2 regions of the Bacillus yunxiaonensis genome follow, and region 1 is predicted to be linked to the other one. Evidence: a T-box and tRNA genes for the amino acid it is inferred to sense, from the RefSeq annotation. Region 1 holds a T-box; the other holds one or more tRNA genes.

The links. The T-box of region 1 lies ahead of serS (serine--tRNA ligase). A T-box ahead of a tRNA ligase gene usually reads a tRNA of that ligase, here a tRNA-Ser.
Region 2: it has a tRNA-Ser gene. The T-box ahead of serS (serine--tRNA ligase) is inferred to sense a tRNA for this amino acid. The anticodon was not compared.

The regions. Positions count from the first base shown of each region.
Region 1 is NZ_JBAWSV010000001.1:796,527-821,820, forward strand. Features, by position in the region: gene WAX78_RS03995 (MFS transporter) at 1-413, shown strand, start outside; gene helD (RNA polymerase recycling motor HelD) at 1,016-3,358, opposite strand; gene WAX78_RS04010 (aminoglycoside 6-adenylyltransferase) at 3,821-4,702, opposite strand; gene WAX78_RS04015 (MBL fold metallo-hydrolase) at 4,928-5,848, opposite strand; gene WAX78_RS04020 (NUDIX hydrolase) at 6,147-6,650, opposite strand; gene WAX78_RS04025 (PhzF family phenazine biosynthesis protein) at 6,758-7,654, opposite strand; partial or broken gene WAX78_RS04030 (spore protein) at 7,757-7,969, opposite strand; gene WAX78_RS04035 (alpha/beta fold hydrolase) at 8,072-8,935, opposite strand; partial or broken gene WAX78_RS04040 (transposase) at 9,042-9,463, shown strand; gene WAX78_RS04045 (ribosomal maturation YjgA family protein) at 9,799-10,206, shown strand; gene WAX78_RS04050 (GNAT family N-acetyltransferase) at 10,337-10,795, shown strand; gene WAX78_RS04055 (DUF3977 family protein) at 10,950-11,189, opposite strand; gene WAX78_RS04060 (FAD-binding oxidoreductase) at 11,635-12,999, opposite strand; gene pssA (CDP-diacylglycerol--serine O-phosphatidyltransferase) at 13,507-13,998, opposite strand; gene WAX78_RS04070 (cyclic nucleotide-binding domain-containing protein) at 14,245-14,961, opposite strand; gene WAX78_RS04075 (DMT family transporter) at 15,058-15,480, shown strand; gene WAX78_RS04080 (DMT family transporter) at 15,494-15,958, shown strand; gene serS (serine--tRNA ligase) at 15,998-17,272, opposite strand; T-box leader at 17,394-17,624, opposite strand; gene WAX78_RS04090 (GNAT family N-acetyltransferase) at 17,800-18,309, opposite strand; gene WAX78_RS04095 (hypothetical protein) at 18,562-19,326, shown strand; gene WAX78_RS04100 (Type 1 glutamine amidotransferase-like domain-containing protein) at 19,363-19,977, shown strand; gene WAX78_RS04105 (M4 family metallopeptidase) at 20,173-21,858, shown strand; gene WAX78_RS04110 (NUDIX hydrolase) at 22,042-22,476, opposite strand; gene WAX78_RS04115 (energy-coupling factor transporter transmembrane component T family protein) at 22,622-23,440, opposite strand; gene WAX78_RS04120 (energy-coupling factor transporter ATPase) at 23,446-25,140, opposite strand; gene WAX78_RS04125 (ECF-type riboflavin transporter substrate-binding protein) at 25,151-25,294, opposite strand, start outside.
Region 2 is NZ_JBAWSV010000017.1:6,199-14,247, reverse strand. Features, by position in the region: gene WAX78_RS24850 (YaaL family protein) at 1-76, opposite strand, end outside; gene recR (recombination protein RecR) at 95-691, opposite strand; gene WAX78_RS24840 (YbaB/EbfC family nucleoid-associated protein) at 706-1,032, opposite strand; gene dnaX (DNA polymerase III subunit gamma/tau) at 1,107-2,786, opposite strand; RNA gene ffs (signal recognition particle sRNA large type) at 3,060-3,324, opposite strand; gene tadA (tRNA adenosine(34) deaminase TadA) at 3,402-3,899, opposite strand; gene WAX78_RS24820 (cysteine hydrolase family protein) at 3,973-4,509, shown strand; gene WAX78_RS24815 (deoxynucleoside kinase) at 4,633-5,268, shown strand; gene WAX78_RS24810 (deoxynucleoside kinase) at 5,271-5,939, shown strand; gene WAX78_RS24805 (DUF3797 domain-containing protein) at 5,976-6,350, opposite strand; tRNA gene WAX78_RS24800 (tRNA-Ser) at 6,516-6,608, opposite strand; gene serS (serine--tRNA ligase) at 6,833-8,049, opposite strand, start outside.

The sequences.
Region 1 (25,294 bases):
TAGTAGGTAAATGGAGAAATAAGTGGTCGATTAGATATATCATGCTTTCAGGTCTATTCATGGGCGGGCTATCCTTTTTCTTACTTGGCTTTGTAACATCCTTTCCCTTTGCCCTTTTGTGCGAATTTCTAGGAGGTATTTGTTTTCCATTTTTCAATATTCACCAAACAAGTCTCCTTCAAAAAACCGTTCCTCCTCACCTTATGGGACAAGTGTTTTCTGTTCGTCTCTTTTTAATTCGGGCTACTATGCCTTTAGGTATTTTATTTGCGGGACAAATTGTTGAAGTCTCTGGCATCCGCCTTTTGTATATCATGATTGGTAGCTTTATTCTCATTCCTGCTTTATTCGGTATGCTCTTGCCCTTCTTTTCCTTTTTAGATGAAGAAAAAGATAGCGGTATTCATATTTAGTTTTCTTTATCATATCAAGAAACTGAGATATTATTGAAAGTTCTCCTTCGAAAAAATCGCAAACAACGTCATTGAACTTATTGTGAATTGGTCTAGAATAGCTTTCGTTGGTTGTGAGGATTAGAAATGGTTAATTCATTAACATACCCCATGCCCATCAAGCTAAAAATTGGTTGTTCCCCAAAACGAAAAAATGAACTTAATTTTCATAAATAAATGTAGAAAGAAAAAACTTTCGTTTTGTGTGTATTTCAACATCTTAGCTTGATAGCGATGGGTATCACCAGCAAAACGCAGACTTATAACGGGACGGATATTCCCATATTAAAATCCCAATCTCTCAGTGATATAAAGTGAAACTTTAAACAGTGGGGTTTTCTTCATCCCCCACTGTTTATTAGTTGAACCAATCGGGCTTTTACGGGCAGTTTATCCCCCACCTAACTTCTTTGCTTTCACTGAATTTTGAGGTGGGAGTATTACTGCCCGTTAATGCGGGATAAATGAGAAATTGGGATTATTCAATTTAATAATGACAAAACCACATTTCTATTTTTATTTACAGTGGTACATTAAAGTAAGAATCCGCGACCAGTCCCTTGTTAAGTCAAGCTTAGAAGTAAACTTTCCGGCGTAACGTTGAGCAAAAAGGGGCTCGGTTCGCCTACACTGTAAATCTGTAAGTGATGCATAGCCCGAGTGCAGGCGGTGTAGAACAATCTACGCTGGCTCTCATCACCGTATACTTGTGCCGATGCATCATAAATGATGACGGCGTCGAATTCGATGCCTTTAGCCAAATACGCTGGTATGACAACAACACCTTGTTCATATTCAATCGAGCCGCTCTTCACGAGTTTAATTTTATCGACGTTGCTTAGGGCCTCGTATGCAGCGATGCTTTCCGCGGCGGATTTGCATATAATCGCGATCGTATTATACTGCTGCTTCCTCAAGTCTGCGACTTTGGAAGCGATGCAGCGGTGCAGTTCGGCACGATCAGACAATTGCGTCAGCACAGGCTTCTCGCCGTCGCGTTCAAAAGCGGCAATCCGTTCGCCGCCAGGTATGAGTCCGCGTGTAAATTCGGTGATCGGTCTTGTGGATCTGTAGCTGCGGGTCAAGTTGATCGCATCCGTTTCATCCGGTCCATATAAGCCAGTAAGTGTGTAGAAATCAACCATTTCGCTGGCATGGGCGAATATCGCCTGGTTAAAGTCTCCAAGTACAGTCATCTTTGCCGAGGGAAATAAACGTTTTAAAAACTCGAATTGAAACGGAGAATAATCTTGTGCTTCGTCTACAAGCACATGTTTGATTGAGACGTTTGTCTGAAACCCTTGAATCAACTCTTTTAAAAGTAAAAACGGAGTAGCATCTTCGTAAGACAGTTTTCCTTCACCTAGCATTTTCATCGTCAACAGGCAAATATCCTCCCACTCTTCAGGTGTTTTCCCGGCAATCCACAGTTTGATCCGTGCTGGATCGGCGAAAAGCTGCTTGTATATTCCCGTAAAATCGACGAAACGAAGCGTTCGAATCCATTTACGCAACGGCTTTAACTTCTTGCGAACGATCATACGCCCGAGCACTTTGATCTCTCTCTCATAATCGTCAAGCGAGTCTTCCGTAAAGCCTCGTTTTTTCTGTAAGTAGATATAAGCCCTTTGATACTCATCTTTGCTAAGCAACTCGATTTCTTCCTGTACCCATGACTTGGTCAACTCGAGTTTTTCGATTTCATCTATTCGCTCGTTTAGCCATTCTATCAGCTTCTCAATCCTGTTGTGAAAGCGAAGCGAGGTGTCACCGCTATAAAACCTTTCCGCGATTTGTTTGGCAGAGACGACCGGTTTTCCTCTGAATTTAATTCCTTTGAATAACATGCCGGATAATTCTAGCGACTGCCTGTATGTTTTGATCGTCTCGAAAAAACGGGTCGATGCCTTAAATCGGATGCTCGCAGTCCTAGTCCGGTAGGAGGGATCATCCGATGCAGTCAACACATATTCCAATTGCTCATAAGGACCCTCAACTTGAAATGCGTTGCTCAGCCGATGGTTCAAATATTCCTGGAATGTGGCCTGCTGCATATTCTCTTCCCCGAGTTCAGGCAACACATTGGATACGTAGCTATTAAACATCGAGTTAGGCGAAAATAAAATGATTTGATCGGCTTTCAGTCTATCTCGATACTTGTAGAGCAAGTAAGCGATCCGCTGCAGGGCGGCTGATGTCTTGCCGCTGCCAGCGGCGCCTTGAACAATGAGCAGCCGCCCGCGATCGTGCCGAATGATCCGGTTTTGCTCCCTTTGAATGGTGGCTACTATGCTGTGCATATGTTTGTCTGTGCCTTCGCCAAGCACCTGCTGTAAAATCTCATCTCCAATGGTGAGACTCGTATCGAACATTGATTTGATAACGCCGCCGCGGATGATATATTGCCACTTTTGATCTAACAATCCGTGAACTACTCCTTCTGGTGTAACGTACTCAGCTGGACCGGGCGGGTAATCGTAGTAGACGCTCGATATCGGTGCCCGCCAGTCGTAGATTAGGAAATTCTCTCCTGTTGGATCCGTAAGTGTAGAGACTCCGATATAGATACTTTCCACTTCGGAAGTTCCTTTTTCGATGAAATCAATTCGGCCAAAATAAGGTACTTCCTGCATTCGATGCAGTACGGACAGCCGATTGAAGGCGTGCCTGTGGGTGCTTTGGCTTACGGATAGGGCTTGAGCCTGTTGTCTTAAGCCAATGATCGTCTCGAGATAATCGTCAAAAGTATCTACGTTAACCTTGACATCATCCCAAAAGTGTTTACGGATATTGATCACTTCTTTTCGACGCTGGCTGGTTTCGTCTTCTATCTTGCTGATTTGTTCCGTGATTGTCTCCATTACGCTGTTCAATCGTTCTTGTTCCTGACGAAGTTCTGTGTTCATATCATGCACTCCTTAAAAAAAATTGAAAATGAGGGTTGACTAAATAGGATATTTTCTGTAAAATAATAATTGGGATAGTTTATTCTCTTTAATTATAAAATTGTGTTTCTATACTAATTTATCACAGTTTCTCAAGTTTATCAATGTATTTAACACCACCACCGCTATGATAGATCATAATTGTTGTAAATTTATAGGAAGAAAAAAACTATTTTACAAGATACATGACTCACAAAAATGATATCCAAATATACGATCATTTAAAGTAAGGTCAGATGAATTATACTTAATTGAGAAATCCTTCAGAGAACATATCGAGCATTATACAATATTACGGTGAATTTTCTGCGCGAAGTATAAAAACAGCCATTCCATTGAGGAACGGCTGTTTTCGTTATTCCATTAAAGCCTCCATTAGTTAAATAGTTTTTCGGGAAAATTTATAACTTACATATAGATTACTTAAAGTATTTCCTTTGCATCAAAAGGTAAATTCCTCACACGTTTAAGATATTTCGTCATATTTGTATCGTCATCAATTGGATATGTAAATAATAAGTGATCTGCCACATCTTCCGCTAAAGTTCTAAACAATTCACAAGTGACAAATATAGAATTCCAAAAATTGTCATAATCATTATCAGAATAAGTTTTTTCATACATCTTCCAATATGGTTCAGGAAGATACTTTTTGAAATACTTTCCCATTTTTCCCGTTGAAACATGGAAGTCGTGTTTTAGACCAATCCACCAAGAAACCATCTCATCCAATCTAACTCTTATTACATGTTCAAACATTTGCTTTGCATATGGCAATTCATCACGCCAAATTCCTTTTGCAACGTTTTGCAGGCACCACCAAAAATCACTACAACAACTCATAAACATTGATTCCGTTGGCTCTTTTACATGATAATCAATATCTGCGGGAGGAGAAATGAGTGGGAGAATGTTGTCCTTATCTAATAATGGAACTGTAAGTTTATCATTGACATATCCCTCAATCATTGTATCTTTAGTTTCAATATGAAGGTCTATACGATTCCCATCTGTAAATAGCATTAAATACCCATAAGACTTATCAAAATCCATATTTATACCAACTGATTCATTATTTTTATCAGGCTCTTGTATCATAAGTAAATCTCCAAAAGTATGAATCCATGTCTTATCTTTTATAAAAGATGCTGTTTCCGTCACTACGTAAACAATATCGTAATCCTGAAAAATATCTTTCGGAGCATTAGGATTTGTTCTTGAACCATTCATATAGACTGCTCGAATTCGTTCATCTTTTTTAGCTACTCCTAATATTAAATCAAACATTTCTTTTTCACTTCTCATTGCTATTCACCTCAAATTCCCGTTTCTATTGAGTAACTGTTCTTTATGGGTATTGTTGAAGTATCCTGTACCTTTCGTTTAATAGCACAGGTTCTTGTCGTTCTTCTAACTTGTATACTTCATCACAAACAGCCGCAAAAAAACTAGAATGTAACTTAAATTAGATATTTAAATACTTAAAAGAGGTTGTCCAAGTGAAATTATTCGGAACCCCTCTTTTTTGATTCAACAATTCAATATTTCTTTTAACATTTTAAAATTTTGTTGATAAATCTCTGGCGAATCCCAATTTTTGTAGTCATGAGGTAATTTAATATTTTCGATGTCATTGTTCTCTCGTGCAATTACAGTTAAATCGGCTATATAGTTTACTACTTTTGAAAGATTTGTTTTTGTTCCAATTGAACCGTGTCCTGGAACCGCTATGTCAATATCCATCTCCCCAACTTTTTTCAAAATATGAATCCAATTCTCTAAATTCGATTCTTCAAAAAATGTTGGGTGGCAATCAACAAATAATAAGTCACCCATGAATATCACTTTCTCTTCTGGAATATAAAGAACTGCATCACATAACGAATGTCCTCCGCCTAATGTGAAAAGCTTTGCACTACGCTGACTCCCATGAAAAGTTATTTCCTCTATAAATGTTTGGTGCGGTAATACTAATTCAAGAGTTAGCAATGAAACTTCCAATTCACTTAAAAAGTTTATTTGGTGTTCTAACTTTATATCATTGGTTTGATTTACTTGGTCTTTTAAGGAATGAATATAATTTCTTAGACCTTGTATATCATTTTTCTGCTTATTGATTCTCGATGGATGAATATCCTTCATTTTTTCGTATGTAATTTGACTTGAAATAATATTACTATCTTTAAACGTTCGGTTACCTCGAATATGATCTCCGTGCCAATGACTATTTATAACCCATGAAACTGGTCGATTCGTTATTCTTTCTGCAATATACTTTAAATCTTCCGCAGCTTGTTGTGTGTTAAATGTATCAAAAACTATTGTTTTATCTCCCAAATCAATAAAACCTGCATTTGCTACAGCTCCACCACCTTCTCTTGCTATCGCAACGTATATCCCTTCACTAACTTTCTCAAGGCTAAAATGTTTACTAAAATATTCTTCATTCATTTTCCTCTCTCCTCGAATTCTAATTTTACCTATTATTTCGATATTAAAGTAAAGATGCCTCTAAAAAATTCATTTCGTAACAAGATTTGGATTAAACTTTTTATATTAACTGTACCATGATTATTGGAATAAGCTATCAGACTTAGAAACCGATAATTAACCTGAAAAAATATAAGAATTACTATTACTGTAAATACTTGAGGCATTAAATAAAAATAAGGGCACCTCCTTTTAATCGGAAGTCCCCTTTGTTATTTCATTAAAGCTACTGGTTGTAGAATACAAATCAATTCCATACTCATTTATAAATTTTGTTCAGTTCCTTTAAAACAAAGTTTTCTCGGTGTATCCATCTATTCTGCTCGCTTTGATTAACAATTTTTTGATTTTGATTAATTGCATCGCTAACCTTCACCCATTGAGGTGTATATTCTTGTTCAAACTCATAATCATCTAATTTTTGAGCAGTTTTCTCACCATTCATTTCACAAAAATAATAATGTGAGGTCATTTGAAATATAGCATTTTTATCATATTCATCTATATACCTTTCAATAACAACACCCATTTTATTTCTAATTTCACAGTTAAGATAGCCTGTCTCTTCTTCCACTTCTCGCATTAACCCTTCTGCATGGCTTTCATTCTTTTCAACTCCACCTCCAGGAAATTTATAATCTCCCATGTTAGAATGAACGAGAAGAATCTTATTATCTTGAATAATAATAGCTCTGACGGCTTCTCTATAATTTATCTTAACTTTATTTTCATCAACTTCTGAAATTCCTAATAATGCATTCAAAATTAGAATTCCTCCATTCTTTTGAATTAAATACTACCTTTTATACGGATTCCCATAGTAATGAATACTATATCTATTTAAAACGCTCAAATATAATAGATTCATTTTTATAAAGTAACTTCAAACTCATCCACATACACTGCACTTCCCGAAATCTCAACCTCTAAAGCATCATTACGTTCTTTACTCACTATTACTCTCACCTGTCCATCTTTCCCTATTTCATGCCCCTGCTCTACTAAAAATTCTCTTCTATCTTTGAATTCATCATCAATGAATGTAATATAGTATGCTCCCATCACTCCAGAAGCTGTACCAGTTACCGGATCTTCAATAGTACCAGCATATGGTGATGAAAAATGACGTGCGTGCATGTGAGCATTTGAATCATATGCTCCTAAACAGAAAGGATGAATCGAAGCGCGGGGCATTTCTTTTAAGATAGATGGAAATAACTTGTTGTTAGGTTTCATCTTTTTAAACGACGCAAGCTTTTTCACTGGAACTAATAAAGTCCAATTCCCTGTACTTCCGTATACAATTGGCAACTTATCTTCTAAATCATTCTCATGCAGGCCTATGGAAGCCGCTAATTCTTCCCTTGAGCCATGAAATTTTTGAAACTGTGGATTTGCTTGTTTCATCGTTATGTATGGTCTGCTATTTAAATCCATCTCTACTTGTATTGGTAAAACTCCTACTTTCGTTTCAATTGTGAATTTTCCTACCTTTTCTATTAAACCTCTAGTTTGTAATGCGTAAACAGCAGCTACAGTTCCATGACCACAAAGATCCATTTCATATCCTGGTGTAAAGTAACGGATTCTCCAGTCTGCCACATTGGACTTCATTAAAAACGCAGTCTCATTAAATCCAACTTTATAAGCAATATTTTGCATCTCATCATCTGTTAGTTTGTCACCATGTAAAACACCTCCTGCTGGATTTCCCTTATTTGGTTTATTGCTAAATGCATCGTAATGATAAACTTTTACTGTATTCAATTGATTCATCCCCTGACATAATATTCGTAAAAGCCAATTAATTCATTAACTTATTGCTATAGCTTATACACATTCTTCAATAATGTTTCTATTTTCATAGATTCAAAGGAACATGCCTTGATTTATCTTCAATAATTCTGATGAACTTATGAAATAAGTCATAAAGGACACAAGACGTTTTGTAATTTCTCCACTAACGGAACTGTTGGCACGCGATGTAGTATCAGCACAAAGCTGCACACCAGATTCTTTTTCAATTACATTCTATATTTGTTGTATTCCTGGAACTAAAAACTGATTATTGTTGTTTGACATATTGAGCCATCTCCTATTATGTAATTGCCTTGTATTATTATTTTGAAAACACACTGGCTATTGTATTCCTAACACAGAGCTGGTAAATTTTCGACACATGATTTATTGAACAAATAGCCTTGAATAAAAGAAGCTTTTAATTAGCTGTGATACCTGCCAAGCCTGCTCTTCGAGAAGGAAGTGTCCGCCGCAAAGAAGATGGGTTTCCACATTGTACAGTTCCTTGCTAAAGGCAACAGCGCCATTCAATGTGAAAATAAAATCATTTTTCCCCCAGATAACTGTCGCTGGGGGCTGCTTCGTGCGCAGATACTGCTGCCAAACGGGGTATTGTTCTACATTTTTCCGATAATCGTAGGCAAGTTCCAATTGAATTTGAGCATTTCCCAGGCGGTCCAATAAGAGCTGATCCATCAAATAGCTGTCCGGGCTGATCAGATTCGGGGAGCAAGCACCGGTAAGATACTGCTTCTTTGTGAAATCAAAGGTAAGCAAGGCTCCCAATGCTGCTTCAGTGCTTGGGTTTCTGTCTTTCCACAAAGCTTTAAATAGATCGAACGGCTTGCCAAGTCCCTCTTCATGAGCAACGGAATTTTGAATAACAAATCCAAGCACCCTTGACGGCTGGCGAACAGCAATGCGGAAGCCGACTGGACCCCCATAATCCTGAACATAGAAGACTGACTGCCTGATGCCAAGCATATCCAGCAGCTTTTCCATAACAAGAGAAATGTTATGGAACGTGTATGTAAATTCATCGGGAGCAGGCATGCTGCTGTTTCCAAAGCCGGGATAATCAGGTGCAATGACATAAAACTGGTCAGACAAAAAAGGTATTAGATTTCGGAACATATGGGAAGAACTCGGAAAGCCATGGAGCAACACAATCGCTGGATTTCTGCGGCTTCCTGCTTCCCGGTAAAAAATACGCAGATTATCAATTGTGGCAATGTGGTGACTTACCATCTATCTATCCCCTCTCAGCTTTTAGTAACCTTCTATCTTTTTATATGCAGATAGGGAGGTGTTTAACATTTTTTCGTCACTTATTCAGTTAAGGAGAGATATAAATATGATTAAAGCCCGGAAAACTTTTACTCCTGAATTTAAAGCACAAATGGTCAAGTTATATGAAAGCTGAAAACCTAGAAAAGATATTATCAGTGAATATGATTTAACGCCTTCAGCATTGGACAAATGGGTTAAACAAAATCAAACATCTGGTTCATTTAAAAAGAAGGATATTAGAACACCAGAGGAAGTAGAATTGATCAAGCTCCATAAAGAAAATCAGCGTTTATTGATGGAGTTTGATATTTTAAAGCAAGCTGCGCTGATACCAGGACGAAAGTAAATGTGATTAAAAATAATCTTCACAAATACTCGATATCAGCAATGTGTGACGTCCTACAAATTCCAAGAAGTATCTATTATTATGAAGCAAAAGAGCATTCCGATTCAGAGGATGAGCTTACGGTTGCCATTATAGAGATATCATAAAAACTAAACCTATTTTTTTCAATAAAGAAGGTATATCCGAACCACAGAAAAAAATACAACTGCAAAAAATAACGAAGCAGCTCCTTTTATACGTTCCACACCGCTAATCCACTATATAAACAACGATTAAACATTTCCCTATATTGTTATTCATCTTTATAATATATAAAAAAACCTCTCGTTACTGGTATGATATAAACTACAATTGAATTGTTTCATGATACTGTATCCATTATCTGCAACACGTGACACCATGTTAATGTATAAGCAAAAAATATAAATCATTAATCTATTAATTTTTGAAAAATACTTTTAGGAGAAATTTACATATGACATATAAACGCAATCGATTACTGTACGCAATGATGACCATCGTTGTAATTGTATTAGGGCTATGCTCAAGAAAAATTGCTCATATGCTACCACATATTTTGAATACATACTTAGGCGATGCACTGTGGGCTTTAATGATTTTTATTGGTTTTGGTTTTCTTTTTAAAGGAGCTCATACAAAAACCGTTGCGTTACTGGTTTTATTATTTTGCTATATCATTGAATTTAGCCAACTGTACCATGCTAGTTGGATCGATCATATTCGAGAAACAACTTTAGGTGGATTAGTATTAGGATATGGCTTTTTATGGAGCGACTTATTGGCTTATGCGATAGGCATTGGAGTAGGTGTGATAAGCGAAATGTTATTTGTACTGATTCGAAAGCCTAGCAATCTCACATAAGCTAACTTTTTATTGTTCTACCTTAATTTTCGATTATATCTTTTTGTCATCAGCAGTCCTTTTTCATTAATCAACCATGAAGGAAGTTGCTGATTCATAACGAAATAAATGATAAAAGGAGGCAGTATATATGTACATTTATCATAACGGACTCATTATTCGCGAAGGAACGAAAGGAATACCAGCTTTTGCTGTGAAGAGTTTGTTTCAGGATGCTGGTTGGGTTGGAAATCATACCCCTACATGGCAAGATGAACGTTTCACTTTAATATTTGAAAACTCTACTTGGGCTTTTACAGTATGGGATCATGAGGAAATGATTGCGATGATACGAGTTATATCAGATCAAATTATGGCTGCTATGATTATGGATGTAGTCGTAAAAAGTGACTATAGAGGACAAGGAATCGGTAAAAAGCTTGTAGAGTTATGTGTACAAAAACTCCCCCACGGTGATTGGTTTGCGAATACTTCAGCAAATAACTTTAACTTTTATGAAAAATGCGGATTTGAAGTAAAAGATCTTTCTCAAAATGGCGCTTGTGCATACTATGGATTTGCAGAAGCAAGAAAACAAGGACACAGATGAAGTGCAACTTCTATCAGTGTTTTTTCATCCCCCACCAATCACCCGCATTTCTCTTTGAATCTTGTATGGGGTCTTACTGCCCGCAATTAGCAAACTAAAATAAGAGGAATCAACATGTTACATACCGTAACTTTTGATTCCTCTTATTCTCTACTTATCTCCTACTTACAATCCCAATAATAACCTTGAATTCGTTACGATTCTTTTTCATTTTCTTAAAACCTTCTTTTGCGTCTACAATAAAACAAGTTTTTCCTATCCAGCACCTCATATACACCGATTCAAAATGAATTGGCTTCACAATACCAGGCTGCTCTATCTCAGTTCCATCCTCATATTCTATTTCTGTCCTAACAAGCCACTTATTCCCGATTCCAAACTCAATATACTTCAATTGTCATTCTCCCCGTTAACATGTTTACTAGTTTACGCGTTAACATAATTATATTATGTTAACTTACATTTCTTACATTCTATCTTAGCCATACTACGTTCTATAAATAAAATATAGAATCCTTCTTTTAGTGCTCATTAACAAACAATAACAGTTCCATTTAGGACACTAACCTTCATCAAAACTATTAAATGCATTATCATAACGCTCATTTTGTGACAATGCATAAAGAACAATAAGCCTTTTTAAATAAAATTCAACTTTTAAAGGAGATAAAAATTATGTAGCAATCTATCATTGAAGAGTTTAACTTTAAAGACAATACTTAATAATCTTGCTTTTAAATAGTAAAAAAAGATTGACCTCACCCTCTCCTTCATTCAGCACGAGTGTTTTTAAAATTAGGAGGAGCTCTTCTCTAGCGCTCTATACCTTAATGGTTACTCTATTTATTAGCTGGCGGAATGCTCTGAGGGAATTTAAAAATATTTTCCGGATCGTATTTGGCCTTCACTTGAGTCAACCGTTTGAAGTTGTTGCCATAGTAAGCTTCGGGCCATTTCTCAATTGAGAGGTCCGGTGTATTGACATACACTCCTCGAGTAAATGGAAGCATCGCCTTACGGAAGTCTTCTACCCATCGGATGCCTGCAGCAGCCCCATCAGGCGTATCCCAAGTGGAATATATTGACATATTCGATAGAGCCTTGCGATAGAAGTATGCTGTGTTCTTGCTCGGCACCTTGGCTACAGCTCCACCCAGGCCGTGGAAAAAGACGACTGCCGAAGAAGTGGGAGGATCGCTAATAAAGCGCCGAATTATGTCGATCGCTTCATCTGGTAGCAAGCGTTCGATGAAGGGACCAACGCTCTTGAATGGTTCAGGAGATACCGGCTGGGTGACCGCTATTCGTTCTACCGCTTCAAGCCAAGGGATCTCTTCGATGAACACCTCTTGCGGTGAGCCAGCTTGAAGCAATGGTTGCAGCAATTTGCGAAGCCTTTTAACCGAACCGAGAAACACCCCTTGCATGAGTAGAATCGACTGTAAGCCTGAAGCTATCGTGAGAAGAGGAGTGAGTCTTTCGTCAGCGTCAGAAAGTGTGTAGTCTTGCCAGGTTCGCAGCACCGGCTCTAAGTATCGTAGATCCCAGCTGATGTTGGCGTAGGCGACCTTATCAATTCGATGTGTGCGAAAGCGAAAGGAGGTGCAGATACCAAAATTTCCGCCACCACCACCGCGCGAAGCCCAGAACAGATCAGAGTTGTGATCGGCATTAGCGCGGAGCACTCGGCCGTTGGCGTTTACCATCTCCAGCTCAAGCAGATTATCACAAGTTAGACCGAGCGACCGTGCTACGATGCTCTGACCGCCGCCCAAAGTGAGACCTGCAATACCTGTGGTAGCACAGAGTCCCCCCGGTACCATTAGCCCCTTGGCTCCGAGAGTCTCATATAAAGCAAAATCCCGTAATCCAGTCTGCACAGTAACAGTATCGAGCTTGCGGTCAATCTCTACCCGGTTCATCTCACTAACGTCAATCACTATACCGGCGTCAACGACCGACAAACCCTCATAACTGTGGCGGCCTGAGCGTATACGGATTGGTACATCTCGATAACGTGCCCAACGTACAGCATTGGCCACGTCCTGAGTATTTTGGGCAAAAACGATAACCAGAGGAAACTTATTGAAAAAGGTGTTGAATTCCTTTCTGGCCGCATTATATTCCGAGTCACCTGGTATAACGATACGTCCAGTCAGTTCGGGTTCTCTTTTCAATCGATTCGATTTCTTTTCTCCGCTCATCCCTATCACGTCCTTATCATTTAAGAATTTTCTGGTGCTCAAATTTCTTAAAAGAACAAAAAATTGTAATAAGGTTGTCAAGTTAATGTCAAATCATTCATGCAGGATACGCTTAATCTTTATGTCGTAAAGTACACCTTTAATCAATGTATTATAATCTGGAATAAAGTATGTAGCTAAAACGGAGTAGTTTTATGGGGAGTAAAATCGAGTTTACTCTGCTTTGGAAGCGATGTATCTGGAAGATTACATTCTCAAGGTACTTAGAGGAAGAGGAATTGAGTAAATAACTATAGATACGAATTGAAAAATATGCTTTTTTCATTGGACACACTCCTTTCTTGTTTTGTATACAAAAAGAACATACGCTTCTATTTATATACTTAAAAAAACAAAAAAAGCGATTCATCCCCCACCTACCGCTTCGCGCTTGAGGTTGGGGATGAATCGCCAGATATGATAAACGATATTCCATAAAGTCTTGATGGCAATGGGGCAAAACCAAAATTAAAGTTTTTTAAACCTAATTGGACTTACCATTAAAAGAGCGAGGATTAAGGTAATCCATGCATTGCTATATGAAAAAAACCCCATACCAGCCAATGGTAATCCAGCAGCTGGAATAGGTAATCCCTTAAAATATCCAATAGTTGGTTTCACACTAAATTTAGCTAATCTTAAAGCACCCATCGTTGGGAAAAGGATAAATGCCAAAGAAGTTAAAATAGATGGTGCTGCTATCGAATGAAATAGAAGTGCAGGAGCAACTCCAAAACTAACAATATCAGCTAAGGAATCCAATTCTACACCAAACTCACTATTCACTTTTAATTTTCTCGCAATCCTTCCATCAAGAAGATCTAAAACAGCCGAAAAGAAAATAAAAATGGAGGCTACTTCCCAAAAGCCACTCATATTCAAGGTAATTGAAAAAACACCGCACAATAAATTTCCGAGTGTAAATAAATTAGGTACAGCTTTTACTATCCGATTGAACAAGGTTGTCCCCCCCTAAGTTGATCAAACTTCCCATTTATATAGCATTTTCTATATATTCTTCCGTTATTCCTAAAATTACATGACCACTGTACGCTAAGCAAATTTCGACAAGAAAAAAGCCGATTTCCTGTACGTTAAGGAAAATCGGCTTTTCATTATTCTAATTGTTGTATTCCTCTTATAAGGGCTAGTACCAGCATCGCTAATACCACCTATAAATGAGATGGAGCTATAAGCTCGTTGTACTTATATCATCGTATGTTTATGTTTATGTTTATACACATCCGCCGCCAACTCTTGAAGTAAAAGCTCATCTTTCAATTCAAAATAACTCCCCTTCTTTTCTAACGCACCTTTATCACAAAGAATATTTAATGTTCGTAGTAAATGCCGATAACTTGTTCCTAACAACTCCGATATTTCCGTTAAATTCCCCTGAAATATCAATGTTTTTTCTTCATTCTTAACCCTTTCACCTGTTGCAAGAATGTAACTCGCTAATCGGCTCTCAAGTGGATAAAGTAAATTAATGGAGCTATTTTGAGCAAGTCCAGCAAGTTTACGGGCTAAAGAATCACAAATAAAACTTAAAAAAGTTGCATCATGAAGTAATCTTGTTTTAATTTTTTCCAAAGGAATTCCAATACAATATGAGTCCTCTATCACTTGAACATTTGAAAAGGTTTTTTGAGAACGAACTAATTCTACATCTCCCATTACTTCAAACCCATTATAAAAAGTTAATAATAAAGATTTACCGTTACTTAAAGTCGTATATACTTTTGCTGTTCCTTCTACGAAGAAGTAAAGGTAATGAAGCGTTTCATTTTCTCTACATATGTATTTATTCTTTTTAAATAACAACAATTCCATCACAGATTTTATGTCATGACTAAAAAAATCTTCAATATTATTCTTTTGAATATACTCGTCTAACTTCTTCGAATCATATATTTTTTTCATAAATTCTCCAAATCCCCTCTTCACTATGACATATGTCATAATACCCACTAATTCAATCATGATAAATTAACCTTAAAAATGCAAGGGGGAAATGCTATGTATAAATTACTTTCTGCACTTATTGGTGCATTCATCGCACTTATGATTCCACTAAACGGCATCTTAGCAGAAGTTATAGGAAACTATAATGCCAGTGTTCTTATTCATACTGTTGGATTAATTGCGGTTATTATTATTTTACTAGTAGGTAAATTTAAAATTAAAATTCATAAAGGAATCCCGCTCTACTTATATAGCGCAGGAGCTATCGGGGTATTCACCGTACTATTTACCAATATTAGCTTTTCAGCACTCGGTGTATCCTTAACGATTGCTTTAGGCTTACTCGGTCAATCCATTACTTCTATTGTCATCGATCATTTCGGGTTATTAGGAATGAAAATTGCGAAGTTTGAAAAAAAGAAAATGGTCGGCTTACTACTTATTGCTTCTGGAATTGTTGTCATGAATATTTTTTAATGGAGGAGAAATGATGTTATATATATGTATTGCCATTTTAGCTGGATGTTCCATTGTAATCGCAAGGGTGATTAACGCAAACTTAGCAACCAAAATCGGAATTTTCCAAGGTACTTTTTTCAACTATATCACTGGTCTCGCTTTTTCTTTATTATTTTTAATTTTTAGTAATGAATCTTTTAACATGTCCTACACAACATTGCAATCCATACCGTTTCTCGCTTATTTAGGTGGTTTAGTAGGTGTTGTAGTAATTGGATTATCAAACTATATTATCCCTAAAATATCTTCCTTCTATTTGACATTACTCATTTTTATTGGTCAATTAGCCATGGGAATTATCATTGATTTTTTCAATTCACATGAACTATCGATTGGTAAAATCGTTGGAGGTCTATTAGTATTAATGGGACTCACATATAATTTAATCATGGATCGAACAGATATACCTGTTCAAAATAAGAAACAAGCCTATTGAGGCTTGTTTCTGTTATTTTCATCCGAAACTTACTCCTTCTTATTTGATAACTTCTTTTCCACCCATGTATGAACGTAATACTTCCGGAATCACAACTGATCCATCTTCTTGTTGGTAATTCTCCAAAATAGCTGCTACTGTGCGCCCTACTGCTAATCCAGAACCATTTAACGTATGCACAAACTCTGGTTTTGCACCTTGTGTGCGGCGGAAACGAATACCTGCACGACGAGCTTGGAAATCTTCACAGTTTGAGCAAGAAGAAATTTCACGATATGTCCCGTAGCTTGGTAACCATACTTCAATGTCATATGTTTTTGCAGCTGGGAATGCCATATCAGCTGTACATAATGTAATTACTCGATAAGGTAATTGCAGCAATTGTAATACTTTTTCCGCATTTGCTGTTAATTTTTCTAACTCATCGTATGATTCTTCTGGCTTTGTATATTTGACCATTTCAACTTTGCTGAATTGATGTTGGCGGATCAATCCTCTCGTATCACGTCCTGCACTACCAGCCTCAGAACGGAAACATGGAGTATGAGCAGTAAAGTTAATTGGTAATTCTTCACCGTTTAAAATTTCATCACGATAGTAGTTCGCTAATGGTACTTCCGCTGTTGGAATTAAAGAGTAATCTGTGTCTTCTAATGTGAATACATCTTCCTTAAACTTCGGAAATTGTCCTGTACCTAATAAACTATCGCTATTTACAATAAACGGAGGAATCACTTCCGTATATCCATGTTCTTCAACATGTAAATCTAACATAAAGTTAGCTACCGCTCGTTCTAAGCGAGCACCTAATCCGTTGTAATATACAAAGCGACTACCTGTTACTTTTGCTGCTCGCTCAAAATCTAGTAGTCCTAATTTATCAGCAACTTCCCAATGTGGTTTTGCTTCAAATAAAAATTCTTTTATTTCTCCCCACTTACGCATTTCAACATTATCATCCTCTGATGCTCCCACTGGTACTGATCCATTCGGAATATTTGGTAATGCCAATAATATAGAATTCAATGCTTCTTCGACATTACGTAACTCATCATCTAATGTTTTAATCTTATCGCCTACTTCACGCATTTCAATAATAAGTTCATTTGCATCTTGTTTTTCACGCTTTAACTTAGAAATAAGCTCAGACACTTCATTACGTTTACTTTTTAACTCTTCCACTTCTACTAACAGTTCACGACGCTTTTGATCTAATTTCTCAAACTTATCTAATTCAAGAAACTCTCCGCCGCGAGTAATTAATTTCTTCTTTACTTCTTCAAAATTGGCACGTAATACTTTTACATCTAACATGTTTTTATCTCTCCTTTAATAAAATAAGCTTCCTTTAATCAGTGGCCATCGCTCTTCGTCCTGCTGAATTTTGACAAAAGAGATTTTTACTACATAAAATACAAAAAACTCCCGTCCCTATAAAAGGGACGAGAGTTAACCCGCGTTGCCACCCTAGTTGAAAGCATAGAAAATATACACTTTCCACTTAAAACATTAACGACTTTTAGCCGGAAACGATTACTAACTTCACATTTGAAGCGTTCCACATTTCGCTCAAGGACGGATTCACAAGCTTTTTCTATCGGTTTACACCAACCACCGACTCTCTAAAAGAAAAACACCTGTTACTAATTCCTTTCAACACTTTCAGACAATATAATTTAATTATCAATACTTTATAATAATTCTGTATAATTATCAAGAAATAATTTCACAAAAAATCTCTCTGATTACCATTAGAAAATCTTTTACCATTCGTTAACAATTCATATCATATGTTCATGAAAATGATTTGAAACCATTGAAATTATTTTTTATTACAATAATCAAGCTTGTATGAGTAGACCATTTGGACGAAGACGACTCATCATAATTTCATCAATAAATTTACCGTTTGCTTTTAAATTCCCCTTCTTTATTCCCTCTTCCATAAACCCAAACTTTTCATACAGCGCTTGTGCGCCAGGATTTGTTGCAAGAACGCCCAGTTCCACTCTTTCAAGCATTAGCCAATTGTCTGTAAGATCGAGAATTTTTGTAAGTAATGCTTTCCCAATTCCTTTTTTATGATATTCACTATCCACACCGATAAATATATCTCCCGAATGTGATCTTCGGCCTTGTCCTTGTGTTAAACCTACAAATCCAACGACATTACCATCGAGCTCCGCAACAAATTCAAATTGATTAGGCCCTAAGTTACGAATTCTATTTTCCATAGCATCTACCCGCATACTTGGCATAAAAACCATATATGGTAAAACCTCATCTTGTATACAAATCCGATGAATTGCACTAGCATCCTGTATGTGAACGGGACGAATATTCACTTCCATTTCAACATCTCCTTCAACTAAAAGGGTAAGATCATTTTGGAATATTCTACACAGCATCCAAAGATTCCTACTTAATCCTTACTCATTCCTTCCATTCTCTTGTCAAATTCGACAAGATTTTTCTATTCAATGAAGGAACATTATAAGTACTGTCGAATATTCCCATTTAACACACTATATAGTATTCTAATGTTCAATTAACCCGAAAAACAAAGAGAAAACTAGTTTTACCCCCTTGGACGGAGGAAAATAATGATACATAAATCTTTTTTACAAAATGTGAATTTACTCATACAAATGCATGCCGAAGGACTTCTTGGAGGTGAAGTAATGCCTGAAGATGCCCTCATTGGCATTGTTCCAGAAGACGAATTACCAAACGTGTTAACTTTGGGAATGTCGTTAAATTATCAAAGGAATTCATATACGTTATGGCAATCAATTGCACAGGCTTATCTTGATGATAATTCTCGATGGATTTTTAATCCGCACGCTGTATCCAATAAAGACTTAGAAGATTTACGTCATGTGTTACTTCATTACCGAGTTGCTTTACAACCTAATCGCCACCCAGAAATTTGGAAACGCGTCTCTAGAGGAATCGTTCAGTCGTCTCCTAAAGGTGATGTCTTAGGATTAATTGAATCTGTTCAATTCGATATTTTTCCCTTAAAAAACATCATACAAAAAACACGAAAATCAGAATTCCCCTATCTCTCTGGTCCAAAAATCTTCAATTACTGGCTATATGTCCTGGAGACTTATGCAGCAATAGAATGGAAGTCTCGTGAACTTATCACAGTAGCTCCAGATACACACATCTTAAAAGCTAGCGTAAAATTAGGATTATGTTCTTCAGAAGTTTTAAACGGGACAAATGAAGATCGTCAAACTGTAGCAAAAGCATGGGAAAAAGCACTAACTGGCAGTGGGCTCGCTCCCATCGACGTTCATACACCCTTATGGTTGTGGAGTCGTGCAGGTTTCCCATCACTTTCGGTTTCAAAAACATTATGAGGTAAAAAATAGCTTGGAAAGATGAGAGGATTTACAATGAGTAAATTATTATTAACTTCAAATGGTTTCTTTACAGAACAAATTAAAAAGCAATTTTTACAATTAACTGATGAAGAACCTAGCGATTTAAAAGTTTCAATCATAACCACTGCCTCTCCGCTCAAAGAAAATAATCAATATGCCAAAAAAGCAAAAGAAGACTTTATACAAATGGGATTCCATACAATTGATTTTACTGATATCGAATATGATGAACCAGAAACTCTTAGACAATACGATGTCATTTATATTAACGGAGGAAATCCGTTTTATTTGTTATACCATATGAAAAAGAGTGGTTCTGACTTAGTATTAAAAGATTTAGCAAACAAAAATATTATCATAGTTGGAGTAAGTGCTGGAGCAATTATTCTTGGTCCAAGCATTGATGTTGTAAATTATTTCACACCTCAAATGAATACAGTAAATATACAAGATTTGACTGCATTAGGATTAACAGATACATATATTTTTCCTCATTACGATAGAGAAGATTTATTTCCTGATTCTACTGGAAAGACAATTGAAGATAGGTTAAAAACTTTTGAAACTTTGAATAAATGTACTGTTGTAAGAGTTTCAGATAACCAGCCCATCTTAATAGATACATAAACAGTAAAGAAGCTGAATCAAATGTTGTTGAAAAACGACTTTTCGAGTCAGCTTTTCTTTTTTTTATTGTTCATCAAAATTCTAGAAAACTTGAGAAATAAATTATTTAAATTTTCAGTATTTTATTACCAAAAGCTTAATGCTACTATTAATTTGTTCTCTTTTTTCAAAATTTTGGTTAGGGGGAAAAAAATAATGAAGAAAAAAGGTCTAGCGTTTGTGTTAGCAGCTGGAATGGCAGTGACAACGTTTGGAGGGACAAGCTCTGCATTTGCGGATTCAAAGAACGTACTTTCCACAAAGAAATACAACGAGACAGTACAATCCCCAGAGTTTGTATCAGGTAATCTAACAAGTGCATCAGGAAAGAAGGCAGAATCTGTTGTATTTGATTATTTAAATGCTTCTAAAAAAGATTATAAACTAGGCGAGAAAAGTGCAGAAGAATCTTTTAAAGTACAAAAGGTTATAAAAGATCCTGTTGGAGAAGCAACAGTTGTCCGTTTACAGCAAATGTATGAAGGTGTACCAGTATGGGGATCTACTCAAGTAGCTCACGTTGGAAAAGATGGTGTATTAAAGGTTGTATCAGGCACAGTTATGCCTGATTTAGATAAGAAAGAGAAGTTGAAAAACAAAAATAAAATTGAAGAAAAAAAAGCGATTGCAATCGCACAACAAGACCTAGGATTCACTCCAAAGTATGAAGTAGAGCCATCTGCGAACTTACATGTATATCAAAATGGTGCGGAAACAACATATGCATATGTTGTGAAATTAAATTTCTTAGATCCAGAGCCAGGAAACTATTATTATTTCATTGAAGCTGATAGCGGTAAAGTTTTAAATAAATATAATACAATCCATACTACAGCAAATGAAAGTAAGGCACCAGTTGAACCTGCAGCTGGGGCTACCGCTAAGCCTGTAACGGGAACAAATAAAATCGGCACAGGTAAAGGGGTATTAGGTGATACAAAGTCTATTAATACAACATTATCTGGATCTAGCTATTATTTACAAGATAATACACGCGGTGCGGCGATTTACACATACGATGGAAAAAATCGTACGGCTCTTCCAGGAACGTTATGGGCAGATACAGATAACCTCTTTAATGCTACTCGTGATGCAGCGGCAGTAGATGCGCACTACTATGCTGGTGTAACATATGATTATTATAAAAAAACGTTTAACCGCAATTCTTATAACGATGCTGGTGCACCATTAAAATCTACGGTTCACTATGGAAAAAATTATAACAATGCCTTCTGGAATGGATCACAAATGGTGTATGGTGATGGAGATGGAACTACATTTATTGCATTTTCTGGAGGAATCGATGTTGTCGGTCATGAGTTAACACATGCCGTTACAGAATATAGTTCAAACCTTATTTATCAAAATGAGTCTGGTGCGTTAAATGAAGCAATCTCTGATATTTTTGGAACATTAATAGAATACTATGATAACCGTAACCCAGATTGGGAAGTTGGAGAGGATATTTATACGCCTGGTAAAGCTGGAGATGCGCTTCGTTCTATGAGCGATCCAACAAAATACGGTGACCCAGATCATTATTCTAAACGTTATACAGGAACAAGTGATAATGGCGGCGTTCATACAAATAGTAGTATTATCAATAAAGCTGCTTACTTATTAGCAAATGGCGGTACACACTATGGTGTAACGGTGAATGGTATTGGTAAAGATAAAGTAGGCGCAATTTACTATCGTGCAAATACACTATACTTAACTCAATCTGCAACTTTTAGTCAAGCACGCGCTGCCTTAATACAAGCAGCAGCTGATTTATATGGCGCAAACTCTGCAGAAGTGACGGCGGTGAAGCAGTCTTATGATGCAGTTGGTGTAAAATAGGTTCCACTCCCTTTTATATAGTGAAAGAGGCTGTTCCAAAAGTGAAACTTTTTGTCAGCCTCTTTCTTTGTATATAAATCGTATTTTTCTGATATAATCAAGTCATCACAGCCAAACCAATCAAAGTAACGATTCTCTTATGTTTATAACAAAGTCCCTATGTATGCTAACTTTTTCTCGATTTTATTGGGTACCTTCAAATGCATAAAAAGCTAATGTTTTATTAGAATCAGAATGTATTTTTAGTCTCTCATATAAAGATGGCATTAATTCCTTTACTGTTTCACTATTTGCCCATCTTACTTCAACAATATCATTATCAGGGTCATTGATGTTTATTTCTCCATCAATGATTTTTGCATGAAAAGTAATAATTAAAGCATGATGACCTCGTTCTTCGAAGAACACTTCTCTAACGGAACTCAATCCAGTAACAACAATATTAAATCCTGTTTCCTCTTTTACTTCACGGATTACAGCCTGTTCTAAAGTCTCTTCCCCTTCAACTGCCCCGCCTGGAAGACTCCAATAAAAAGAATCACCCTTTATGTTTTTAACTATTAACATATTATCATTGTCATCCTGAATGAAGGCAGAAACAACGTTAACTCTTTTCAAAAACAACTCCCCCTTTTGAAATTCCCCCTACTGATAGCTATATCAATTATACTAAAAGCAAAGTAAAGAATGCATTAATAGACTCGATTAATTCTTTAAAAAAGGAAACTTAAAAAGAGCAAGCCATCAAATATTCATTTAATGTTCATAAAGGATACCAAAACGAATTAAAAATTGTGAGTTTCAAATAGATAGCAATAATCAAAATGCATATCCCAATAAGAAGTGCCATATAATCAAGAGGCTGCATTTCCGTCCTATAGTACCAAGTTCGCTTCTCCTTTTTTCCAAAACCGCGTAAATCCATAGCATTCGAAACAGTATCAATTCGATCCAATGAATGTATTACAAGCGGCCAAAAAATCGTCATTCGATTATTAATGCGTTGAAAAAGGGATGCTTCTCCTTTATGAAATGGAATTCCCCTTGCTTCCTGTGCATGTTTAATGAGTTCGTATTCCGTTTGTATATTCGGAATGTAGCGCAGTGCAATATTAATCGCATAGGCAATTTTATAAGGCAGTCCAATTTTGTTTAAGCTGCTTGCAAATTGACTCGGATGTGTTGTGTAAATAAAAATAAGTGTAAACGGCAATAAGGTAAAATATTTTAATGATAGTGTTATTGCATAAAAAAGAGTTTCCAGTGTAATAGTCGCATAGCCAATATGGAGAAATGAAGTATATGTACCGGTTAGCTCCGATCCATGTGTTGGAGTAATGAGTAAAATCATGACGGAATTCAGAATACTAAATGTGAAAATAACACTAAAAATAATCAATATGCTGCGCATTGGAATTTTTGCGATGCCTAGCAATATGCAGCCGATTAGAAATAAGCATAATAAAATACGAAAATCAAAAAATAAGAATGTGAGAATCATCCATATAATAAATAAAATTAGTTTTACAGCACCATCCATACGATGGAAACACGATTTGCCTTCTATATATATTGTTCCCATCTTACTCATGAATGATCCCTCCTCCTCGCTTCCATATAAGATTGAACAAATAGCTGCGGAATTGGCATATTCCCATGTTTCGCTAAGCTAGTAAGTGAGCTCTCACGGAGGTTTGCCTGCTTTAAAATACGCTCGTTTGCCAACACGGTAGTTACTGCATCATCAGCAATGATTTCTCCGTTATGCAGTACAATCGCTCGATTTGCGTATTCTAGCGCTAAATTCATGTCATGTGTAATGAATAAAAAAGCCATTCCACGTTTTGCTAACTTTCGTATAAACATCATAAACTCTTTGTAATGAAAATAATCTTGTCCTGCAGTTGGTTCGTCTAAAATAATAAGTTTGGGATTTGCAACAAGAATCGAGGCTATCGTTAAACGCTTTTTTTGTCCATAACTTAATGCTTGTACCGGCCAATTTCGAAATGGATATAAACCACAAATTTGTAATGCATTTTTTACTTTTTTCTGCATTTCTTCTGAAGCATTCTTCAGTTTTACGGCAAATGCAGCTTCTTCCCAAACAGTTGCTTGTGTAATCATGTGATTAGGATTTTGCATCACATAAGCGATGACCTCTCCCCGCTTTCGGATTGACCATGTTGTAATATTAGTTCCTTCTATAAAAATCTTACCTTGATGGTTTTTTTTCATTCCCGTCATGATATGAGCAAATGTTGATTTTCCAGCACCGTTATTTCCTAAAAGAGCGAGTACTTCTCCTTTGTATATAGACATAGATACATCCTTCAATGAAAAATTTCTATTTGGATATGTAAACGTTACATTTTCTATTTTACATATACATTCTTTTTTAGATATTGCTGTATGTATTGAGTTTTGTAACATCCATTTTGATAACGTTTCATGTAATGTATGAGAATTAATATTTTCTATTGGATAAATCTCTTCATTCGAGAATGGATATTTCAATGTTTTTAATGCTTCTATATATACAGGCTCCCTCAGCCCCGCTTTTTGTAAAACATTTGTATGTAATAGATTACTCGGTGCTTCGATTGCGATGATACGGCCATTTTCCAAAAGAATAATTTTATCTAAATCGAGATCGAGCATTTCTTCAATGCGATGCTCAATAATAATGATCGTTTTATTCGTTTGTCTATGAATCTTCTTCATAAGTTGGATTGCTTTTTGACTGCTTACAGAATCTAAATTCGCTAAAGGTTCATCGAATAGCAAGATCTCAGCATTTGTAGCTAGTATGCCTGCTAGAGAAACGGATTGTTTTTGTCCCCCTGATAAATCGTGAGGGCTATGTGAATGGAACTTGATCATGTCTACTTCTTTAAGTGAACGTTTCACAATTTGTTTTATTTCCTCTTGCTCCGTACAATCATTTTCCATTGCAAACGCAACGTCTTCTTCAACTGTTAATCCGATAAATTGGGAATCTTGGTCTTGCAGAATCGTTCCAACACGTTGACTTAACTCGAATATACTCGTATGCCTAGGGTCTATACCACACACTGAAAGCTCTCCTGTACTTGTCCCTTCATAAGAAAAAGGAATGAGCCCATTCATACAATGAGCTAATGTAGATTTTCCTGATCCGCTTCGACCAGCGATTAACACTTTTTCGCCAGGATAAATCTGAAACGTAATGTCCTGTATCGTTGGTTCAGCTACGCTTTTATATTGAAATGTGAATTCTTCAAAAGAAATAATCGGTTTCATATGTATATCCCTACTTCTCAATCTTTAATTGTGTATTCTTTTTATTCGCTTTCACAAGTCCTAACACAATTGGTAAGCCGAGGATGAAAAATACGAGAACATCTGCGATAATCGCACCGCCTACTTGAATAGCAATTTTATCGAACGGTTCACC
Region 2 (8,049 bases), on a different contig from region 1:
CCTTCACTTGTTCTAGCAACGCGATTAACTTTTCGTCATATTCTTTGCGCAAATTCCCTTTTTTCTGAAAAAGCATCTCTATTTCTCCTACTTATTATAATTCCCTGCGGCCCTCTAACGCCTTTGATAACGTTACTTCATCCGCGTATTCTAAATCACCGCCAACCGGTAGCCCATGTGCAATACGCGTCACTTTAATACCAGTCGGCTTTAACAGGCGAGAAATGTACATCGCTGTCGCTTCTCCTTCAATGTTCGGGTTTGTCGCCAAAATAACTTCTTGTACTGTTTCATCGTGCAGTCGCTTTAACAACTGAGGGATATTGATATCTTCCGGGCCAATTCCTTCCATTGGGGAAATGGCACCATTTAATACATGATATACTCCCTGATATTCTTTCATCTTCTCCATTGCAATGACATCTTTCGGCTCTTGCACAACGCAAACAATCGATTGATCACGATGAGAGTCATCACAAATATAACAAGGATCTTTATCTGTTATATGGCCGCAAATAGAGCAATATGTTAAGTTTCGCTTTGCATTTACAAGCGACTTCGCAAAATCTAATACATCATCTTCTTTCATATCCAATACGAAAAAGGCCAGGCGAACAGCTGTTTTCGGTCCGATTCCTGGCAATTTCATAAAGCTATCAATCAGCTTTGAGATTGGTTCTGGGTAGTGCATCTATGACCAGCCTCCTAGAACATACCGCCCGGTAAATTCAATCCTTTTGTAAATTGTCCCATTGTAGAAGCTGATAGCTCTTCTGCTTTCTTTAATGCATCATTCGTTGCAGCTAATACAAGGTCTTGTAACATTTCAATATCTTCTGGATCTACAACTTCTTCTTTAATTTGCACTTCTAAAATTTGCTTATGTCCATTTGCGATAACTGTTACCATGCCACCGCCAGCTGTTCCCTCAACTGTTTTTTCACCAAGTTCCTCTTGCGCTTTCGCCATTTGTTTTTGCATTTTCTGCATTTGTTTCATCATGTTATTCATATTTCCCATTCCACCACGCATCATAATAATTCCTCCTAATTGTTTCTTAATGAATGTTTATCGTTTAATAAAGAAAAATCCATTTAAGACGTGTTTTACTCTCTTATTTCAATTAATTGTTCTCCCACAATCTTTACAGCTTCTTCGATAAGAGGGTCTTTCGGCTTTTCAGCTTCCTCCGAAGGACTACCTTCATGCTGTAAGAAACCCTCACGAATTTTTCCCCATTCACTTTTTGGGATTGCAATCATTTGCAACCTCTTTCCAAACAGTTCAAAGAGAATTTGCTCTACCGTATCTGTTGCCTCACGATTTTCACTCGCCATTTTACAATGTATTTCATACTTAAAAGCAAGAACATAAGAAGTAGTAGAAGCTGCGACCGGCTCACTGTTTTCTAATAAAACCGCATAAGCAACTTTATTAGAATTTTTCAATCGCTCTAACAGTTCACCCCACGCACTCTTTAGTTGCTCTAAATCTTTACGAGTCGCTTGTTTTAACACTTCATGAACACGCCCAACTGGTATTTTCATGCTACCAGAACGAGTCGGCTTCGGTGTAACCTTTGTTTCTTTCACTTCTTGTTGCATAGGTACACCATGCTGCTTCATATTTTCTAATTCCTGTTCTAGTTGCTGCATTCTTTGTAAAACAGCTTGCAAACGATCCGCTCCATTTGCTTTCATCGCAAATTGCTGACACAGTTGCACCATAACCACCTCTAAAAAAATACGAGGATGGTTTGTCCATTTCATTTCTTGTTGGCTTTTACTAAGCGTATGAATAATTTCATAAATCATTTCAGGCTGCATATCCTGACTTAACTTACGAAATGAATCATCAACAATAACTCTCTCTAGCATGTCCTCTAACTGAGGCGAAGTTTGATATAAAAGCATATCTCGATAATAGTAAATGAAGTCTTCCATGAAGCGAAGCGGATCTTTCCCTTGATTCATAATATCATCAACAATACGCAGCGCTTTGGATACATCATTTTCATAGATGCACCCTACAAGGTTTGCTAAATATCGCTGTGAAACAGAACCTGTAACCGCTAATACATCTTCTACTGTTACCACTTCATCACTATAAGAAATAGCTTGATCAATTAAACTTAATGCATCACGCATACCACCTTCTGCGGCACGCGCTACAATTTGAAGAGCTTCTTCGTCCACTTTCGTTCCTTCGTTGTTTACAACAGTTGTTAATCGTTCGACAATATCATGCACTGATATTTTTCGAAATTCAAAACGCTGACAACGAGAAATAATTGTTGGTGGAATTTTATGCGGTTCTGTCGTTGCTAAAATAAAGATAACATGCTGCGGAGGTTCTTCTAATGTTTTTAATAACGCATTAAAAGCACCCATAGAGAGCATGTGAACTTCATCAATAATATATACTTTATAGCTAACTTCGCTTGGAGCATACTTTACTTTATCTCTTATATCTCGAATTTCATCTACACCGTTATTCGAAGCCGCGTCAATTTCTAATACATCTGAAATAGCCCCCTGCGTAATTCCTAAGCATGCAGGACATTCATTACAAGGTTCAGCTGTAGGAGCATGCTCACAGTTGATTGCTTTGGCAAATACCTTTGCAATTGTTGTTTTCCCTGTTCCTCTCGGTCCGGAAAACACATAGGCATGTGATGCTTTCTCTTGAAGAAGAGCATTTTGCAACGTTTTCGTTACGTGCTTTTGACCGACTACATCTTCAAATTTTTGCGGCCTCCATGTTCGGTATAACGCCTGGTATGACACGAAAATACGGCCTCCCCCAAAGGTTATTATCTCAGTTATCTCGCTATTTTTGAACAGCAATCCCCGGCTCAAACTAAAGAAATTAGATGGGAGATAGACTGCCCGTAAAAGCCCGATTCGTTCGACTGATAATTAGTAAAGTATAAAAAATCACCCACTAATTAAAGTTTCATCTTATTATAACCCATTCTGATTATAGATTCCAAAAGTTATTTTCTATACAAAAAACCCACCCTATTCATATAGGATGAGCTTTATATGCATATATAACTGCCGTGCACCTTCTGTCGATTACGTACCATAAGCGTTACTTAAGCAGTTAGCTCGGTTCAGGCACTCCTGCGGCACACGAGAAGACCCGCTTATTGCTGCTTCCTTCCGGACCTGACAAGGTTCACGGGGTCCCGTTGCGCAGGACCCAAACGTCAACACCACTTACTTAAGGCAGACCCTACAGTAGCATAACCTCGAGAAGGGATTCGGCCTCGCTAGAGCGGATTGCGAGTACAGGGCACCGCTACCTCCCCGCTTAGCACGGCAAAGTTAAAACCATATTTAGTTGCCTTATCTGAAGGCAATATCAGTATAACTTGTTTCCTAAAAAATTGCAACGTGTTAACAAAGACTATTTTTATCCAGATTTTCCTTCTCTTTCTTCCTCTTTTTGCGTAGTTCTCGGAAAAAGGTTGTTAATAAGGCTCCACACTCTTCTTCTAATACACCAACCACAACTTCAGATTGATGATTAAACCTTTCCTCTGTTAATAAATTCATTAATGTACCAGCACATCCACCTTTTGGGTCACTCGCTCCATATACAACACGTTTTACACGCGATAACACAATTGCACCAGCACACATTGGACACGGCTCTAATGTGACATATAGGGTTGCATTTTCCAAACGCCACGTCCCTAACTTTTTGCACGCATCATCAATCGCTAACAATTCAGCGTGCGCAATTGACCGTTGCTCTGTTTCACGCAAGTTATGCGCACGACTTACTACCTCACCGTCCACTACAACAACTGCACCAATTGGTACTTCTTGTATTTCTTCAGCCTTTTTTGCTTCCTCTATCGCGAGCTTCATAAAATAAATATCTTCTTCCATAACAAAATCCTTTCATCACAAATAACTTTTCTATATTCAATCCAATCTAAGGAGAAAGGAAAGGAGATTACATATGAAAAATACAGCACTTCTTATCATCGATATGATTAATGATTTTCAATTTTCACATGGACCTATCTTAGCACGAAAATGCAAAAATATTACAGAATCTATTTTAGAACTCAAACAAAAAATGAAAAACTCTGGCTGTCCAATTATTTATGTAAATGATCATTATCATTTATGGAGAGCTGACATCAATGAACTTATTACCTATTGCACAAATGAATATAGCCAAGAAATTATAAAAAAAATAGCACCCTCAAACGATGATTATATTTTTATTAAACCACATTATTCTGCTTTTTATGAAACCCCCTTAAATTCATTGTTGGGTCATTTAAAGATAGAAAACCTTATTTTAACAGGGGTAGCTGGAAATATATGCATTCTTTTTACCGCGAATGACGCTCATATGAGAAATTATCAATTATATGTACCTGAAGATTGCATTGCATCCAATTGCGACCAAGATAATAAACACGCCCTGCACATCATGCAAGCAACTTTAAAAGCAAATACTTCTCCATCAATTCATTTAAAGGTGTAATACCATAAATTGATTTTCTAACTTTTTATGAAAACTAGCCCTTTCTGCCTCCTCTTATGCTACAATAATTCTGTTTTGTGCTTTTTATTAGTGCTAAATTATGTTTTGGAAGGAGGCAACAGCGTGACCGGAGTACCATTTATTACGGTCGAAGGACCAATTGGTGTCGGAAAAACTTCACTCGCGAAAGCGATATCGACTCACATGCAACTCCATTTATTGAAAGAAATCGTTGATGAGAATCCTTTCTTAGGCAAGTTCTACGAAGACATCCAAGAATGGAGTTTTCAAACAGAAATGTTTTTCCTCTGCAACCGTTACAAGCAACTAGAAGACATCGATACAAAATATTTAAAACAACATATGCCTGTTGTAGCAGATTACCATATATTCAAAAATTTAATTTTTGCATCTCGAACATTACAGGGTTCCCAGTATGAGAAATACATGCAAATTTATCGTATTTTAACACAAGATATGCCCGTTCCAAACGTCATCGTGTATATAACAGCAAGCTTAGAAACACTACAAAAACGAATTGCCCTGCGCGGACGGGAATTCGAAAAAAATATAGATCCGAATTATTTATTACAACTCATTGAAGATTACGAAGCGGCAATGGAAGCTTTCAAACAAGATCATCCGAGCATCCCCGTACTAAAATTCAACGGAGATAATATGGATTTTGTGAAAAACGAATCGGACTTAAACGTAATCTTATCAGCATTACAAAATACACTGACGAAGGAGATTAACTAGTAATGAATTTGAGACAAAAATATGATATTCCAAATGACGCTGTTATTACGATTGCAGGAACAGTTGGTGTCGGAAAATCTACAATGACAAATGCACTAGCAAACGCGCTTGGTTACCGTACATCATTTGAAAAAGTAGACTCCAATCCATATCTAGACAAATTTTATGGTGATTTCACACGTTGGAGCTTCCACTTACAAGTTTATTTCTTAGCTGAACGCTTTAAAGAACAAAAAAGAATTTTCGAATATGGCGGAGGATTTATTCAAGACCGTTCTATTTATGAAGACACAGGAATTTTTGCAAAAATGCATTATGAAAAAGGAACAATGACCACTACGGATTATGAAACATATAAAAGCTTATTCGATGCAATGGTTATGACACCCTACTTCCCACACCCTAATTTACTCATTTATTTAGAAGGGTCGTTCGAAGATATCGTAGATCGTATTAAAGAACGCGGAAGACCTATGGAACAGCAAACACCGATTGAGTATTGGGAAGAAATGCATGCACGCTATGAAAATTGGATTAATGATTTTAATGCTTGCCCTGTGCTGCGTCTTAATATTAATGAATATGATATTTTACAAAATGAAAATTCAATTGAACCTATCATTAAGAAAATTGGTCACTTCTTACAACAAACACGTAAACTTGTAAAATAAAAAACCCGTGCAATCGCACGGGTTTTTCCTATGAACTTAGTTTTTCTTTTTGGTCGGAGCAATAATCTCACTCTCTGATTTTCCGGCGTTAATGCGCTGACGTACAGTACTTACACTAAGATCATACGCTTCAGCAATTTCCTTTACCGTCATTTCTGTCCCGTTAATAACAGCAGTAATTACTTTACGTTTTGCAGCTGCTTGTTTTTCGATTTGTTTTGGTGCTTCTACTTTCTTCACTTCTTGTTTCACATCACAGATGCAACCACTAAGTTTACGAAATGTTTCATCACTTACAATACGAGATACGTTTGCAGCACTGTTTAAAATCTTATTTTTCTTGCAAACGGGGCATTGTACATAGTATAGTGTTTTTCCGTCAAGCGGAAACGTTTGTATAATAATATCCATGGTAGCTCCTTTCATATCTATGAAGATAATCATCGGAATATGAGTGTTTCTATAAGAGATGAAATCCTCTATATGCTACTTCCTGAGTGGTTAAAATAAAAACTCGTTACGTGTTGGTAACGAGTTCTCCAATCTCCACTTATATGCGCTGTTGTCAATTATATATGGCGGAGGAAGAGGGATTCGAACCCCCGCGCGGCTCGCACCGCCTGTCGGTTTTCAAGACCGATCCCTTCAGCCAGACTTGGGTATTCCTCCGTATTCACATGACATGAAATATAATATCAAAAGAAAAACAGTTCGTCAACCCTACTATAATAGAAAAGGAAAGAGATTTTTTCTCTATCCTTTTCCCATTCTCATACAATCTATCCTAATCTTCTAATTAACAGTAAGATCATTAGTGTTAAATATATCTCTTCTCTTGTTAAAAATTCCACTTTATTCTTACTGGATAACAAGAGATGTATATGAATAAAACTTTATTTAATTACTGTTTTCCCTCCCATATAAGGACGAAGAACTTCTGGAATGATAATAGAACCATCTTCTTGTTGGTAGTTTTCTAAAATTGCTGCAACTGTACGTCCAATTGCAAGCCCAGATCCATTTAGTGTATGAACAGGTTCTGGTTTAGCATTCGGCTCACGACGGAAACGAATGTTTGCACGTCTTGCTTGGAAAGCTTCAAAGTTACTACAAGAAGAAATTTCACGATATGTACCGTAGCTAGGAATCCATACTTCGATATCGTATTTCTTCGCTGCTGTAAATCCTAAATCTCCTGTACACATGCTCATAACACGATATGGTAGACCTAATAATTGTAATACGCGTTCTGCATCATTTGTTAATTTTTCTAATTCTTCATAAGAATCTTCTGGTTTCACAAATTTTACAAGCTCAACTTTATTAAATTGATGCTGACGAATTAAACCACGTGTATCACGACCAGCTGAACCTGCTTCAGAACGGAAGCACGCACTAAATGCTGCATAACGAATTGGCAATTGGTCTGCACTTAAAATCTCATCACGATGCATATTTGTTACAGGTACTTCAGCTGTAGGAATCAAGAAATAGTCTTCACTTTCAATACGGAATGCATCTTCTTCAAATTTTGGAAGCTGTCCTGTCCCTGTCATACTTGCACGATTTACCATATATGGAGGTAACACTTCTTCATAGCCGTGTTCTTCTGTATGGAGATCAAGCATAAAACTAATTAAAGCACGTTCTAACTTTGCACCTGCACCTTTAGAAAATACAAAACGGCTTCCCGTTACTTTAGCAGCACGCTCGAAATCTAAAATTCCTAGGTCAGTTGCAAGATCCCAGTGAGGTTTTGGTTCAAAATTAAACTCTTTTACCTCTCCCCAAGTACGTGCTACCACGTTATCATCCTCTGTTTCACCAATTGGTGCAGATTCATGTGGGATATTTGGAATAGAAAGCATTAATCTTTCTAAATCTTCTTCAACTGTACGAAGCTCATTATCAAGATCCTTTACTTTTTCTCCTACTTCACGCATCTCTAAAATTAGTGCCTCAGCATCTTTCTTTTCACGTTTTAACACAGAGATCTGTTGAGATACTTCATTACGTTTACTTTTCAATTCCTCTGTTTGAACAAGTAACTCTCTTCTTCTTGTATCTAATTCTTCAAAACGACCGAAATCAGTTAAATCTTCCCCTCTAT